Regions from separate parts of the Brumicola nitratireducens FR1064 genome, predicted to be linked through region 3. Evidence: predicted binding sites of a transcription regulator. Region 3 holds the regulator's gene; each other region holds the start of a gene.

Region 1 (4,218 bases), 750 kb from region 3:
TCCGCTCAGCTCTCGCTTTCTCTTTTTGTACACCCTGTTTGATTTTTTTGCTCACAATGACGCTGTGAAATAGCACGCCCGCCATACACAAAAATGTACAGATGAAAGAAGTCCATACGAAAAACGCATAGCCGCCCATGTTGAAAAAGTCGCTGATACTGTCGAATTGAAATTCCATTATTCATTTCCTCCCGACTTTAAGCTCTGCTTTTCATTAGCATCACTCAATTTATCGCTAACTGCGTCGACAGCAGCAAACTCTGCACCACCAAAACGCTTGGCAACCCAAGGACGATGCAAGTCTCGCAATATAATTTCGTTCTTCATGCGAATAATAGTGACCCAGCCGATAAACGCGGCGAAGCCCAAAATACAAACCAGCAGAGGAACGTACATTTCAAGCGCAATGGAAGGCTTGCCAATTTTGGTAATAGACGCACCCTGATGCAGCGTGTTCCACCACTCCACAGAAAAGTGAATAATAGGAATATTGATAACGCCGACCATCGCCATCACCCCAGCGGCTTTACCCGCCTGCTGTTTGTCTTCAAACGCGGTATATAGCGAAATAACGCCTAGGTACAAAAATAGCAAAATGAGCTGCGAGGTGAGTCGTGCATCCCAAAACCACCACGTTCCCCACATAGGCTTGCCCCACAGTGAACCGGTGAATAAAGATATCAGAGTCATTACCGCGCCTACCGGTGCAATGGCTACCATGAACATATAAGCCGTGCGCCATTGCCAAACAATGCCGACCAGCGCCGCTATTGCCATGGCAACGTATGCGCCCATGGCTAAAATAGCACTAGGCACATGAATATAAATAATCCGGTAAGATTCACCCTGCTGATAATCTGAAGGTGCAAAACCCAAGCCCCAAACCAAGCCAATAGAAAGACTCGCAATAGCGACAAGAGCAAACCAGTTTTGCAAAACGTCACACAGCCAGTAGGCTTTTTCTGGTTTCGCGAACGAATTAATCCACTTCCACATTAGTTCTGACTCACTTTTAATGAATACGCAATTGCCATTGGAGACAACGCAACTGAAAACAGGAGCAACGCCGCAATAATAGCAAGTTGCGGGTGATAAGGTAATAACATTGATGCCGATTCGATGGCTGACGTGGCAAAAATAAGCAACGGTATAAATATCGGAATTAATAGCAGCGCTAAGAGCACCCCACCGCGATGTAACCCCACGGTCAGAGCAACGCCAATAGCACCCACAAAACTAATCAGCGGCGTACCTAATAATAAGGTGAGCATCAACGCCACATACATATCCATCGTGAGATTCAAAAACACCGCAAGCAAGGGCGAAATCAAAAACAAAGGCACGATATGCATCAACCAGTGCGTAAAAACCTTCACCACAACAATCATGTACAAAGGCGTGGGTGACAAAATATATTGTTCTAAACTGCCGTCGGCGAAATCGTCGCGAAACATTCTCTCCATGCCCAGCAATAACGACAAGATAGCGGCAACCCAAATTACGCCACCACCTATACGCTGCAGCGTTTCAAGGTTCGGTCCCACCGCGAGCGGAAACAAGGTGATCACCAATACGAAAAACATCAACGGCTGCATCAACTCGGCTCGTTGACGATAGGCAAGCGCCAAATCCTTCAAAAAAACGGCTTTCAACGCTACCATGAATACTCCAAGTGCAAATTGGACATGGGGTAATCGATATTTAAAGCCTGATGCGAAGTCATCACAATCGCACCACCAGCGTTAAGGAAGACCGCCATTTTGCTTTCAAGTTCCGCTATTAAGTGAACGTCTAATGCAGTAAAAGGTTCATCTAACACCCACACATTAGCGTCAGTCTTGAGCCAAAGCTTAGCCAAGGCAACACGACGCTGCTGCCCCGCCGACAAATTCTTTACCGCAATATCTTCTAAGCCGGTCAAGCCTAGTTCTGCCAATGTGGCGTGAATAGCCGTATCGTTGGTATCAATTGCGTGCTGTTGGCACCAAAACCGCAGATTTTCAGTCGCCGTTAATAACTGACTGATACCCTGTTTGTGGCCAAAATAAAGTAAGCGTTCGCTAGCGCCATGCACCATTTTTTGGCAGTCATGTCCGTTTATTTCAACGTATCCTGCTGCAGGCTGACTTAAGCCAACCAAAATGCGCAGCAAACTGGTTTTTCCAGCGCCGTTCTCACCCGTTACGTAAAGTAATTGGCCAGAATGAAGCTCGATATTGATATCCGAAAACAACTGGCGGTCACTTTTTTCACAGGCCACTTGTTGTGCTAGCAAAACGCGCAAATAGAGATACTCGAATTAAGTTGATTATCCGCGGGATATTAGCACAATATTTCGATGTTTTGTGTGCTTAATCGTCAATGAATGTATGGAATATTCGATGCTATTGCGCAACATCAAACGATGAATTCTGATGATCATTCCATGATCCTTAATTTGGGCGTCTGAAAAACACATAAAATCCAGTTTTAAAGGAGACAATAGACAAATTAAGATCAAATCATTGCTTTTTGAAGGTCGCGGCCGATAATCTAGGATATGGCTGAAATAACAACCGTCACACTAAACCAATTAAATGCGCTGACTCGTGGATCAGAGACGTCTGCTGTCCGCAGCAATACAAGCGCAAACAACCCACAAACGCTTAATGACGTTGCCGCGAAAGTCGTCATTAGCCAAGTATCCCCAAATACAGTGACCTTAACTAACCCACAAACTAGACAGTCGGTTCAATTGCCAGCGGCGGCCCTTGCGAACTTAGGCAACATGAAAACGGGCCAAGCACTTGAACTCGTCAACGTTGCTAATAAACCCAACACCTACGCCCTAATTCCTGCCGCAGTCACTAACCGACAAAGCGCCACTGTTGGTCAGCAATCTCAATTACTGGCGAGCACTAGCATTAACGTAAACGACAATCAGCTTACTGCGCTGGTAGCAAAAGCATCTGCAGCTGGAGACATTAGCTTTGCGGGCAAGCCAATTGTTAATATCTCAGGTAGGATCACCGCAATTTCGGCTAATCAGGTTACCGTTAACTTTACGGTGCCTGGTTCAAACTTGCCGGCGCAACTAGCGCAAATAACCTTGAATCAAGCCCAAGTGAGTAGCTTGAGTGTGAACAGTAATGTGAAAATTACGCTGGATGTTAGCGGCAAACAGCCAAATATCATTTCTTTGAGCAGTGTTAATGTAGCAAGTGCTCAAAATTCTCAAAATGCACAAAGCGTAAACACCATTCTCAATTTAGGCTCGCAACTAGCAAAATTGAACAACGCAGTGCTGCCCAATAAATTAGTCAGTGCATCGATACTACAGCAGTTGATAGGTTCTTTGCCGCCAGGCAGTTCAGTAGCGAATAATTTGCAAAACAACGCGTCTTCAGGCTTATCGCAGGTAATTATTCCACTAACTGATGCAAAGTTGGGCGACCTGCCTAAATCACTATTGTCCTCACTACAAAATGCGATTGCGAGAGTCAACACTACCGCGGCCACACAAGTCTCTCTTCTTGTTGAAGGTACCGGCAACGCGAATTCGTTAAAACTCTCTGTTTTAGGCAACCTGAGTAAATCCTCTGGAGAACTTAATACTAGTCAAATTCGCACATTATTGGCAACAGCTGAAGGTAAAGCTTTAGGGAATGCGGGAAATAATAATGTTGTCGATGCGGCAAAGTCTACATTGACGAATAAGCAATTGGCGTCGAATTCAGGCACAGGGTCAGTAGCTGGGGCACTTTCAAATACGATTGCGAAACAAGGTTTTATTGCAAGTAGAGCAGAGCTAGGCGTTAATCAAGCGGGCAATCCTACTGTAAGCAATCCACAATCAGCATTGACGGATGCAGCCGCGGCAAGAAACCCTGCGGCAGCCCTTCCTAACTTCAAAACCGATTTGCTGTTAGAGCAACTTACTAAATTCATTAATACACCCGCTCAAACTTCTCAGCCTGCTGCCCAGCAAAATCCAACGATACTGACGCAGCTTTTGAGTCAATTACCGAATACAAAAATAAGCTCTATTATTGAACAGCTGAGTAATTTGGCCGCGACACAAAGAGTGAACCCTGCAACCACTATTGATTCACTAAAAACACAAGTTCAAGCACTTAGCCAATCAACCTTAGCTCAATCCGCTAGCCAGAGCCAAACTCTCTCATTAGCCAACATTATAAGTGCGTTGAATGCCGATGCAGATATCGCCGAGCTAAGCCC
Region 2 (4,218 bases), 730 kb from region 3:
TTCGCGTTCATCACCGCTCATGCTGCTGCTCATTTCACTGTCACTGACCGCCAATAAAGGGCCCAAAATCTCATAGCCCTGCTGCAAACGTTCGCTTTGCTGAATTTCAAAAGAAGCTAAAGCTGGGCTGTCATTAGTTTGAGCAGGCTTAATGTCAGCTTCATTTGTATTAAAGCTAGAAAATCGTTCAACATATTCTTGCAGTTCAACACTATCAGCGCTCTGCCAAACTTTGAGTGAGTCGATATTCATTATTTCGTTGGATGTTGGATTAACAATCAACACCGTTGGTGTCGCAAAATAATGAGGATAGCCTACCAGCGTTGTGATGTCCCGTCGGTCTTCCAAGTAGCCGACATCTATAAATTGTGTAACAAAAGTGTCTGACAATACCGGCTGCATTTCTTCATTTGAAAAACGTTCGGCTAAGGTAACGCTATCATGGCACCACTGAGCGCCCAACACGATCAATGCATATTTATTTTCAGCCTTTGCTTTACTTAATGCCGTTTTGGCTTGCATTAGGGGATTCTCAGCAGGAGAAAACACATAACTTGGGAGCACTTTTTTATTGTCAGCCGCCAACGCTATAGTCGATGATGCGAACATAATTCCTATTAAAAATATAGGGATAAGTGATTTGTGCGGCTTTGATAAGGCATTAAGTAGTTTTGACATGTGAACACTCATTGACGATTTCTATCCGATGGTTAAAGCCAGAACAATATCACTTTTCATAATGAGAAACATTGAGATATAAGTGATTTGAGTAAATAAATAAGACCCGCAATAAATCAACAATTCATCGTCTTATAACGCTGTTTTAAATTCCATATCGATATGCATGATGCCGTCTTCATCATAGGGCTCACTGAACGGGGTGAAGCCAAGTTGGGTATAAAAATTTTGTAAATAGACCTGCGCACCTATTTGTATGTTGTGTTCCGGCCAATTTTGCTTACATAAACTCATTGCCTTCTGCATTAATAGCCCAGCTACGCCATTTCCACGAGCTGCGGCCGCCACGGCTACACGGCCAATACTTGAATCTGTATAAGAAACACCGGGTGCTATGCAACGAGCATAGGCGACAACATTGTTTGATAAGTGAGGAGAGTTATTGGTCTGAGCAGCTTGTTCAACTTCAAGCAGCAGATGCAATGTATCGGGCTGGATGTCTTTGTTGTCTAAATCAGGATATACGCAGTTTTGTTCTACCACGAATATATCACTGCGAAGCTTTAAGGCCTTATAAAGCAATAAGCCAGATAATTCCTCAAAGCGATAGCAATCGAATGAAGGGGCAGCCTTCTTTTTACTTAAGTTCAATGTTTTGCTCAGCCGTCATCGTATTTCGAATCACCTACTTTAGCTGAACATCACTGCTAGTTCTACCTATTTACTTTATGGCAACTGGTGCAACCGCCAGCAACTTTCCCTGCAAAGTAGTAACGAGGTTGTTCAAACGATGCAGCGACTCTGGCCTTATCAACTTTGCTCATAAAGTCTTGCATGTAGTCTTCCATGAATGGATGGTTTGCACCTTCACTTCCCGTTTTGAGTCTCGAAGCAATAGCGCTCATATTTCTTAGTGCATCAAGTACTTCTTCGCGCTGCGCTTCAATTTCATCTTCGGTTTCACCATATGGCTTTGCTAATGCTTGTTCGAGCAAACTCATTTGTTGTCCGAGTTTGTCCATATCTGAGCGCAAAACGGCCTGTTCAGTGTATTTAAATTCAGGCGCGTAAGTAACTTTACGCATGGACTCAGCAAATGGACTGCTGCACCCTGCTAAGATAATCGTGCTCGCAATTGCAGTAACAACAACCCTGCTAAAACTAACTCTTAACTTATTCATGCTTCTACACTCCTTTTGGCCGTTTGCAAGGGGCAAAACTACAGCGCCTTTTCAGTCTTTTGGATTATGGTAAATAATTCGTCTTTGAGATGAAGGCGACGCTTCTTCAGTGTTTCTAAATACTCATCTTCAACCGGCGAATTACCTTCTTCAAGCTTTCTCACTTCGCTGTCTAATTCATGGTAGCTATCCGCCAGCTTTGTAAAATGCGCGTCGTGCATTTTTAGATGGCGAATTGTATGGTGATGGTCGGGGAAATCGTTCAGTAATGTATGTTTTTCTACTTGCATGTTAATTATCCTAGATGGTGAGTGCTTTAGCTCATTCTAGGTCATTGTTTTTTTTATGTATTGATCTATATCATCTTATGCATCAACGCTGCAGAAACTTTATGGATTAGTAATGTTTCGCTCTATTCAATACAGCAGTGCTAAACGTGAAGGCAGTGCTGTGTTGTCTGGCTAGTCACTTACAGAAAGGCTTCCCAAATATTTTGGCTTGCAGGGCCTTCAGTCTTGATAGATACCGCACCACTGGCCACTTTTTCTATTGCATCAGCAATGTTGTTGATGTCACGTTCACTCATACAAGGATGCAGGCTAACTCTTACCCAGCCGGGTTTCAAACTTTGAAACTCGTCATCAAGTTGATCAGTAATGCTTTTAGACGTGGAGTAATCAATGTCCAATAAATGATGACCATAGGTGCCAGCGCAAGCGCAGCCCCCGCGAGTTTCTACTTGAAAATCATCACTGAGGCGTTGAACTGCGGTTTTGTAATCAATATCACTAAACACAATTGAGAAAACGCTGAGGCGATGCCTATGTTGATCAGATAGAATGCGCACGCCTTTTATGTCTTTGAGGCGATCAAAGAAAATCGTATTTAAATATTGCTCACGTTCACAAATGCGTTTAGTACCCATTTCTTCTTTCAACTGGATTGCCATCGCGGTTCTTATCGTTTGTAAGATGCCCGGAGTGCCGCCGCTTTCACGCTGTTCGATATCCGTAACAAAACGATGCTCACCCCAAGGGTTAGTCCATAGTACTGTTCCGCCGCCCGGCTGCTCAGGGACTTTATTTTGATAAAGGTGCTTATTAAAAAACAGCACGCCCGATGAACCCGGTCCACCTAGAAATTTATGTGGTGAGAAAAATATGGCATCGAGCCATTCATCTTTTGCAGGATGCAGATCGATGTCAACATAAGGTCCGGAGGCGGCAAAATCGACGAAGCAAAAGCCCGACTTTTCATGCATTATTTTAGCTATTTTACGATAGGGCGTTTCGATACCGGTTACATTGGATGCAGCGGTAATAGAGGCTATTTTAATTTTCCGACCAGTCTCTTTTGCCAAATCTTGTGCGAGCCAGTCTATATCAATTTCATCGCCCGGCAAGGCAGGGATAATTCTAAGTTCGACTAGACTTTCAATCCACATTGTATGATTGCTATGGTGTTCACGATGAGTAATATAAACCAAAGGTCGTTCAGTCATGCTCGCAACAACGGCAGCACGATGCTGCTCGTGGCACCACCAACCCATCATTCGCATTAATTTGGCCAAGGCACCTGTCATGCCGTTACCTACGTTTAGCAAAATGTCGTCAGTTGAGGCATTCACATGTTTCTTAATCACTTGCTCAGCTTCATGCAACCAGGTAGTCATGACTCTACCCGTGTAGCTGTCTTCAGTGTGAGTATTCGCCATTAAACCGCCGACCATATTAATAATGCGATCTTCTATAGGGCGAAACAGGCGCCCACTGGCAGTCCAGTCAGCATAAATTCTGTTCTTGTAGTTAGGGTCAACAACGAGTTGGCTCGCTATATGCGCCCAAAATTCGTTATCCGAATCTTTGTTGTCTGCTTTGAACATCGACTGAGCTATTTTATTCATGTGATAGCGATCCGGTGCGTTTGATGTTGTTTATGATAACAAGCGTTGTCTAGTATTTAGTTCTCTTATTTGAAGTATTAATAGGGTTTTGAGGTTATGTATTCTATTAATTTTATTTTTAATGAAAATTTTATCTAAGATATTACATTATTGGTATTGTTTTGTTCTGTCATTTATCCTAATGAATGTAATGCTTTTCCAAGCAAAGCACTGCGTTCATATGCATAAACTGGCCTATATTTACTGCCAATAGAATGTATGCAGTCGTCAATGTTATACGATACTTGTAACTTCACACTTGTTTGGATAAGGTTCGATTGCTTATAAATTGACAAGTTAATTGACCACTAATGTATTTTGGGAAGGCTTCGCTTATGACTAAACCATTTGTTACTAAACCTGTAAATAATGAAGCGCCAATGTCAAAGGATAGACGAAATGCACTAAAAAGCGTCG
Region 3 (4,218 bases):
GTCAAAATCGAATAACTGCTTATCTGCCATCTGACTTGGACTGATATTTTGAAAAGATTTAAATAAATTCTCTATTCTGCCCGGCGTTTTTTTGTCCCAATCAGTGAGCATCGCTTTAATATTTTGACGCTGTAAATTTTCTTGAGAACCGCACAGATTGCACGGAATTATGGGGTATTCATTGAGCTCAGCGAATCGAACAATATCTTTTTCTCGGCAGTATGCCATGGGTCTAATGACAATGTTTCGCTTATCGTCAGACAGTAGTTTAGGAGGCATTGATTTTAATTTGGCACCATAAAACATGTTTAAAAAAGTTGTTTCAACCATATCATCCATATGGTGCCCAAGTGCAATTTTAGTTGCGCCTATGCTCTCCGCAAACGAATATAAACTGCCACGACGAAGTCGAGAACACAAACCACAGGTGGTTTTACCTTCGTCAATCTTAGCTTTCACAACTGAATATGTGTCTTTATCGATAATGTAGTAGGGGATATTTTTTGATTCTAGGTAGTTAGGTAAGACATGCTCTGGAAAGCCGGGTTGTTTTTGGTCTAAGTTGACTGCAATAACATCAAAATGAATGGGAGCTGATTTTTTCAGACTGAGCAAAATATCCAACATGGCAAATGAATCCTTCCCACCACTTATGGCGGCCATCACAACATCCCCATCCTCTATCATGTTGTAGTCGTCTATAGCTTTGCCAACGTTTCTACGTATTTTTTTTGCTAATTTATCGTTACTGTATTTTAGCTTTTGGTTAAAGCCTGTTTCTTCACTCATTATGCATTCCGACAACCCATAAGCTGGGTCAATTCATTCAAAATAAAAACGCTGGTCTGTGTATGCTTCCATAGAATACAAAAAAATATGGCGTTTTTCGATGGGTGTCATTTTAATGCTTGTGAGCTTGGTAAGCAATTAACAAAGAGGCGTTAAGTTAAACGCTTTAAGTATTTAGTTGAGAAAGCGAGTAGAGAAAGCTTCTGCCTAGGTCGCAATAGCTTAATTTTCTGGCATAAGCTTGGCTCTTGCTAATATCAACTGAATTTAATTTGTTTTTACAATCAAGGTATCGCAATCAACTGAGTCAATAATAAGCTCCGCTGTATTACCTAGGAGTGCGGCGGTTAATCCTTTTCTTCCAACTGAGCCAATAACTACGAGGTCGGCTTTATATTGCTGGCAAATGGCTGGGATCATATCTTCGGGTAATCCTTCCTGCACATGTATATTAGTATCGTTGACCTTGTATTTCTCAGCCAGTGTATTTAATTGTGTAGTATGTCTTTCTTGCACCGTTTTATTGTAAATTTCGGGAGAAAAACTAGGTACTTCGACCGTTACTTGGACCGGTGCACCAGCATATGAGTTGGCAAAATGAAGATTCGCATCAAGTAGCTGAGATAACTCATATGCTGTTTCAGCCACTTTATCACTCAAGAATACATGTTCATCATCTTTAGCCGAAACACCGATTGCAGTCAGTATAGTTGGTTTTTGTGGCCATTCGTGAGACTTTACTAAGAGTAAGTTAACAGATGAGTTTCGAGCAATGTGCCAATCTGCAGCAGTAAATAAACTAGAAGAGAGTAATCCATGCTTCTTAGTCGCTTTTATAATAAGGTCACAACCATAATCACTGCAGGTATTTATTACCGCTTCATGTAATTTTTTATGCCACACAACAACTATGTCAATCTTAACTTTACCTGTTAGGTTGAGTTGTTTTATTTGAGCCTCTATCTTTAATCTTTCTTGTTCAACCATGGCCTCTTTCATATTGACACGTGCTTCGCTGTTAAGCACTGCGGTCATATCGTAAGATTTATCATAAATACAGGAAAACACGATTATTGTAGCGTCTGTTCTTTGCGCAAATTTCAGCGCACGCAACACCGGAGTTTGTTGTTCGAGGGTGGGGTCGGTAACAGCGAGTATTTTTTTACACGTAAACATGATTTTCTCCAACACTGATATATAAGTTTGTAGTGTGGATGCTTTTTGTTCAATACACCAGTTAAGCTATTGCCGCAGATCAAATAATTGCCGAAAAAAGTTAAAAGTTTAGCTCTATTAAGTTCTGCGCAGAAAGAGCCAAAATAACAGAGCACATGAGATGTTTACTATTTGCACTAACAAACGTTAGTAAAGTTAATTTCCATATCGGGTAAACGCTGCCTAATTCCATCAAAATTAATAATGGATATTAATTTGCCATCAACTTTTATTAATTCTTCTTTTTGAAAGCGGGTTAATAATCTACTGATAGTTTCCACCGTTAAGCCAAGGTAGTTGCCTATTTCATTTCTGGTCATGGATAGGTTGAACTGTTTTGCAGAAAAGCCTCTTTCTTCAAAGCGCTGCGATAAATGGCTCAAGAAGTGCAATAACCGCTCTTCTGCGCTGCGCTTACTGAGCAACATCATTAAATCATGGTCATGTTTAATTTCCGCACTCATGAAGCGCATTATTTGCTGTCTTAACTTTGGAAATTTCACCGACATCTCGTCGAGGGTATCGTAGGGGAGCTCGCATACCATAGCCGTTTCTAGGGCCTGGCTAGAACTGCCGTGCTTATTGTCTTTTAATGCATCAAAGCCAATAATATCGCCAGGGAAATGAAAGCCGATAATTTGTTCAACACCATCTTTATCGCTAACGTATGACTTAAACGAACCAGAGCGTACAGCGTACAAAGAATGGAAATCATCGCCATGGCGAACTAATTTATCATTTTTGTGTAGAGGTTTTTTGCGCTCAATAATGTCGTCTAACGATTCCAATTCATTTTTGTTCAAACTAACCGGCAAACACAAGTGACTAAAGGTACAACTTTGACAGTGAATCGAAAGTTCGGGGGCTTTTGCCATTACTTATTCATCCTTGTTAATTATGCCGTTAAGTTAGCTCATAACTAGGTTTAAGGTCAAGGCCAAAGAACATAGAAGCAACAGCAAAGAGATCGTAATCCTAGTCAATTTATGTTGAAAAATGGGGACTAAAAAGCTTGCTCCTAAACTCGCTGCAAAAAGCGTAGGGAGTGTCCCTACGCCAAAAGAAAACATTACAAGCGCACCTTGCATTGCCGACTCGCTGGCCAGAGACCAAGTCAGCACCGAATAAACCAAACCACAGGGTAACCAGCCCCATATCATGCCATACAGTAGAGTGTACAATGGGTTTTTGAAGGGAATAAGTTTTTTGGATAGAGGGGCTACTTTTCTCCAAAGACTTCCACCTAGTTTTTCTAAGTAAGATAAACCCTTGTACCAATCGCTGATGTAAAGCGCTAATAAAACCAAAAATACAATACTAATAATTTGCAAAAAAGGGAATGCGGATTGAATATTAACGGTTGCAATGCTGCCTATAAAACCAGTAATTGCACCTGCAATCGTGTAACTGACTATACGACCAAGGTTGTATGAAAAAATATAGGGAAGCTGTGATTGCCCTTTAGGAATTGCAAATGAAAATGCACTGGCAATACCACCGCACATACCGATGCAATGAACACCTCCGGCGATGCCAATTAAGAAAGCTCCTATGTAGTTAATGTCGACCATTATTACTTATCGACAGTGCTTGGCTTCGACTCGTTGCTGTCGGAGCCATTACTTTTGTTTAGTGTAACGATACTCTGATCAGCTTCTTTATCCTGGGTATTGATGTCGTCATCAAACAAAATGCTATAGCCTTGGCGATCGAGGTCTTCAAATTGATTCGACCGAACAGCCCAAAAAAATACAACGATCGCGATACCTACAATGATGATAGCAAGGGGTATCAACACATAAATAATACTCATACTTTCAATAGACTCCGTTACCTATAGGGTTTTATCTTAATCTTTAAGCAGCCGCGTAGAGTTAATTACCACAATGATGGAACTAATAGACATGCCAAGAGCAGCCATCCAAGGCGTTAAAAAACCAGCCATTGCTAGTGGTAAAACTAGCACGTTATACCCAATTGCCCACACCATATTCTGTTTTATTTTACGCCGGGTTCTGTCTGCCATAGCCAACACCAAAGAAAGAGAATCCAATCGTGCGTTAAGCAAAATAACGTCGGCTGCGTTTTTCGCTAAGTCTGACGCATTACCTACGGCCAAAGACACATCCGCTGCCGCTAATACAGGAGCGTCATTAATACCATCGCCAAGCATCAATACTTTTTTACCTTGCTGCTGCATGGTCTTTATTGTTG
Region 4 (4,218 bases), 1.7 Mb from region 3:
AACAGCGTCCTAGTCATCAGGTCTCGGAATCATATTCTAAAAAGCTGGGCCTATTCGCAGACGATGTGACCTACGGAAAGCTCGCTGCGTCTACTTCGAAAGGCGCTAGCATCAAAACGACAAAGCTTTCTGATAGCTTCAGTTACGATGATTATAAATTAGAATATAAGGATAGATGCCTGCCCTTGTGTGCGATAGATACCGACGGCAAACTTAAGATATTTACTACCTCAAATGACATAAAACCGAAATCGGGATGGCAGATTATTAGTCTAATAACAGCTGCAAAAACACTCCCGTGAATATAACCAACAGCATGTGATTAACATGCTGTTGGCTTAGTACTAAGCGCTTTCTAGTCGTTTGATTTGCTTTTCGATGTCTGACAAATTTCCGGTTTTAAGCCATATTTTCGCGCCTTCGCTCGCTGCTTGAAGGTCTAATTCTTTTCCTTCGGGAATGCGCAGCCAGTCATGCTTATTCAGCCTTTCTTGATTATGAACAACTGTGCCGTCTAGGACCAGTATCTCATTTCCATTTTTCGCATCGCTTTGCCAGTGAGTATTTGCAGAAAGCGTGACATGCTTCACTTGTTCATATTTATCGGCATACAGCAGTCTTTCAACTACCTGATCGTCGTTGTTTGCAAAGCTTACCTCTGCATCTTCCATCAGAATATTCACATGCTTGCGATCTTCTGGTTGAAATTGCCATAGTTTCACGAAAATTACACAGCCTTTTTCCGACCCTGGTTTGTGTCTTGACTGGGGTGGATTGCGCACGTATGAGCCAACGGGGTAGTCACCATGTTCGTCTTGAAATACGCCCTCGAGTACAACAAACTCTTCACCACCATTATGAATGTGAGGAGAGAAGTGGCTTTGCGGTGCATATCTAACAATACTGGTTGCTCGGGCAACCTCATTTCCTACTCGATCGAGTGGTTTTCTGTCGACCCCAACTATCGGCGATGCCACCCAGTCTTGCTCAGCAGTATGTGCCAAAGCCCTTTGTGAAAATTCAGCATTAATTTTCATGTAGTCCTCGTGTTAAACTTTTTGTATTGCTTCTTACGTGCCTTAAGCGCCTGAGCGCTAATATTTACTAGTTATTCGGGTATTAAGATCATAGTTAGGTGCGTTTTAACGCATTACCAATAATAAAAATTACGAGACGCTTGAAAGTATGTTTTTTACTGACCGTGTAGCGGCTAAGATCGCGCCTTCCATATACCCAGCGTCGTGCTCTGAAAATTCACTAGTTGCGAGGTGTAGCTTCAACTGCTGAAGTTCTGCCTGTTCGAAGGCAAGGTCAATGTGCGGATGAGCAGAAGCTTGCTTCTGGTCGAGATTAGTCGCGGTAAAATTGTCCGTTCCCCAATCTTTGTAATATGTTTGTGTGTATTTATTTGCTTGTGAGCCGAATATAGCCGATAGCTGCGCTAAACAAGCAGTTTTCATTTGCTCGCCAGATGCATGTTGGCGATGCGCAAACGGAATACCGACAAAGCCAAATAAAGCAAAAACTGAGTTTCCTTCTGAATCTTCAAAAGAAGCATCATGAATTTCACCTAATGGGCCAACTTGACTAAAAGCCTGACCAGATAATCCTCGATCGCGCCAAAAAGGTTGGTCGTAGGTGACTGCGAATTTTGCCTGGGCTGCCATCCATGTGGGTGTTTGCTCAAATTTGCTGGCTAATGCGCTTAAAAACCCATTTGCATTAACAGATGTTGTCTCTCCGCTTTTCAACAAATGAGCGATTACTCTCGGTGGAGTGGCAATAACAATATGTTCGTAAGAAGCTGAGCCAAGCCTTGAGCTCTTTCTGCTAGGATCAGATTGGCTAAGGTCATCAAAATTACCTGCTAGCGTGTTTCTTTGCAGACCTAAATGCCAATATTTACCATCTGAGCGAAGCGAAGTGACCGTAGTTGATACGTAACTACATTTTTGGTTTATCCTATTCGCCAACGAATCAATGAGCTTTGTTGTGCCACCAAAGATTCTATACATAGGCGGTGGAGCAACGCCACTTATTTGTTGCGGTGGTTCGTGAGCGTTGCGTTGAAAAACGGCGTCACCTGCAGTGTTTTGCTCAATTAGTCGCAAACCTAATTCAGTCACTAAGGTCTGTATTTCTTGTTGATGGGGAAAAATCCAAGAAGGACCAAGATCCATTTTATAAGCAGATACGTGGGTTTCTTCACCATAAATTCGGCCACCCAATATCGGTTTTGCCTCTATTAATTCGAATGAAATTTTATTTTGTGCCAGCAAATACGCAGTATAAATACCTGCAAGGCCACCACCGATAATGCCTACTTTAGCTTGTTTCTCTTGCATAAATTGTCTTATCTTTTCTATTTACTAATTTGATCGGCACAAGAATAGAACCAACAGGTAATGAAGTATAGTTTTCTGTTGCAAAGAATAACTGAGTCAGTTTCTTATTTATTACATCTCTTTGCGCTATATCAATGGGCTTGCTGGACTTTCTTTATTTTTCAGTTAGTATGCTGGATACTAATTTGAATAAGAACTATTCTTATTTAACTAATAACCGTGTTCATTGAACGATTTGCTTAAACTGGCGTACTTAACCCTGCACCTATGGGCTAACAATCATTCAATGCGTGAAGAGAGAGTATAATGACTGTCTGGGATATTCCTTCAAAAAAATCAGCTTCTATTCAAAGCCTTTGCACAAGTATGCACTCAGATGTCGCTATCAGATTGCAGGAAATGGGTTTTGAAGAAGGCCAACTGATTACCTGTATCAAGCGAACAGCTTTTAATGGCCCAACAGTTATTCAATTGGGCGACTGTATTTATTCACTTGAACAAAGTGTTGCTAACCACGTAAATGTAAACCCGATCTAAAATGCAAAAAATTCTTCTTGTTGGTAAGCCCAATTCGGGTAAAAGTCTGCTATTCAATCAATTAACCGGCTTGAGGCAAAAAGTTGCTAACTTCCCTGGTGTAACAGTTGAGTTAAAGAGTGGTATTTTTAATGCTCATTTGGACAATGGGGTTGATGGTAAGCAGCAGCAAAAATTCGAGCTCATCGATTACCCAGGCACGTATTCTTTAAAATCGTTATCGAAAGATGAATCGATTGCAATCGAGCAGTTGCTCAATGCTATGTCCGATGAAAAAACCAGTGTTATTTTGTGTAACCTCGATGCTACTAGGATGGAGCGCTCTTTGGTGTTCGCTTTGCAGGTTCAGGAAATTGCAAAACAGCACAATAAGACGGTTATTTTCACATTGAACATGGTGGATGAGCTTTTACGATTTAATCATAAGATTGACACCGACAAGCTCAGCGAAAAGCTAGGTAGCCCAGTTTATGCTGTATCTGCAAAAACCTTAATTGGTATTAGCGAGTTACAAAAAGGCTTGGGTGAAATTGCAATTTCACCCGAAAAATATCGCGTAAAACCGACAGAAACTAACCAGCAGGCCTCTGGGATTGCAGCGAAAAGCCTAGCGAAGGAATTTGCAATCCAATCGGATGTGGTACTTAAGCGCCAGAACGCGATAGACCGTTTGCTGCTTAATTCAGTCTTTGGTGGTTTTGCTTTTTTACTGATTATGTTTTTCTTATTTCAAAGCATTTTTACTTGGGCTGCACCGCTCATGGACGCAACAGAAGATGCTATTGGCTTTATCGCAGGTATCGTTTCCGGTTTCTTAGGAGAAGGTATATTAAATGACTTTATGACCGACGCTATTTTTGGTGGCCTAGGCTCGTTTCTTGTTTTTGTTCCGCAAATAATGATATTGACGCTCATAATAGGTTTGTTGGAAGACAGCGGTTACTTGGCCAGAGCGGCGTTAATCTGTCACAGGCCCTTAAGTTTTTTTGGCTTGTCAGGCCGAAGCTTCATTCCTTACTTGTCAGGCCATGCGTGCGCAATTCCCGCGATATTGGCTGCACGAACAATTGAATCGCCTCGCAAACGCTTTGTAACAATGCTAACTGTGCCGCTGATGTCTTGCTCAGCACGATTACCCGTTTATGCCCTGTTAATAGCGGTTTTAGTGCCGGACACTACTTATCTGGGCGGATGGGTTAATCTGCAGGGGGCGATGTTTTTTGCTTTATATTCATTTGGTATTTTAACTGCTCTTATCGTCAGTGGCGTGTTGAATAAAATGACGGAGGGCTCGAAAGAGCTGCAGGATATGCCCTTTATCTTAGAGTTGCCTTCA

What was found. Region 3 encodes FNR, which switches genes on or off when oxygen is low (the NO sensors DNR and NnrR bind a similar motif). Its sites were predicted from a motif close to TTGATCTAGATCAA; they were not measured.
Region 1: a site for FNR is predicted at 2,388-2,401, ahead of ccmA (cytochrome c biogenesis heme-transporting ATPase CcmA). Genes of this name have one in related genera too.
Region 2: a site for FNR is predicted at 2,210-2,223, ahead of GNIT_RS05610 (HP1242/YdcH family protein). Genes of this name have one in related genera too.
Region 4: a site for FNR is predicted at 2,467-2,480, ahead of GNIT_RS01210 (FeoA family protein). Genes of this name have one in related genera too.

The regions. Positions count from the first base shown of each region.
Region 1 is NC_016041.1:2,748,050-2,752,267, forward strand. It holds gene ccmD (heme exporter protein CcmD) at 1-178, opposite strand, end outside; gene GNIT_RS11880 (heme ABC transporter permease) at 178-996, opposite strand; gene ccmB (heme exporter protein CcmB) at 996-1,661, opposite strand; gene ccmA (cytochrome c biogenesis heme-transporting ATPase CcmA) at 1,655-2,284, opposite strand; gene fliK (flagellar hook-length control protein FliK) at 2,540-4,218, shown strand, end outside.
Region 2 is NC_016041.1:1,271,495-1,275,712, forward strand. It holds gene GNIT_RS05595 (thioredoxin family protein) at 1-678, opposite strand, end outside; gene GNIT_RS05600 (GNAT family N-acetyltransferase) at 811-1,329, opposite strand; gene GNIT_RS05605 (hypothetical protein) at 1,392-1,859, opposite strand; gene GNIT_RS05610 (HP1242/YdcH family protein) at 1,898-2,149, opposite strand; gene GNIT_RS05615 (aminotransferase class V-fold PLP-dependent enzyme) at 2,329-3,762, opposite strand; gene GNIT_RS05620 (ABC transporter substrate-binding protein) at 4,137-4,218, shown strand, end outside.
Region 3 is NC_016041.1:2,001,775-2,005,992, forward strand. It holds gene ttcA (tRNA 2-thiocytidine(32) synthetase TtcA) at 1-789, opposite strand, end outside; gene uspE (universal stress protein UspE) at 1,057-1,965, opposite strand; gene fnr (fumarate/nitrate reduction transcriptional regulator Fnr) at 2,142-2,879, opposite strand; gene GNIT_RS08700 (sulfite exporter TauE/SafE family protein) at 2,913-3,575, opposite strand; gene ccoS (cbb3-type cytochrome oxidase assembly protein CcoS) at 3,578-3,817, opposite strand; gene GNIT_RS08710 (heavy metal translocating P-type ATPase) at 3,854-4,218, opposite strand, start outside.
Region 4 is NC_016041.1:284,228-288,445, forward strand. It holds gene GNIT_RS01195 (cation:proton antiporter) at 1-302, shown strand, start outside; gene GNIT_RS01200 (cupin domain-containing protein) at 345-1,037, opposite strand; gene GNIT_RS01205 (flavin monoamine oxidase family protein) at 1,167-2,345, opposite strand; gene GNIT_RS01210 (FeoA family protein) at 2,652-2,882, shown strand; gene feoB (ferrous iron transporter B) at 2,884-4,218, shown strand, end outside.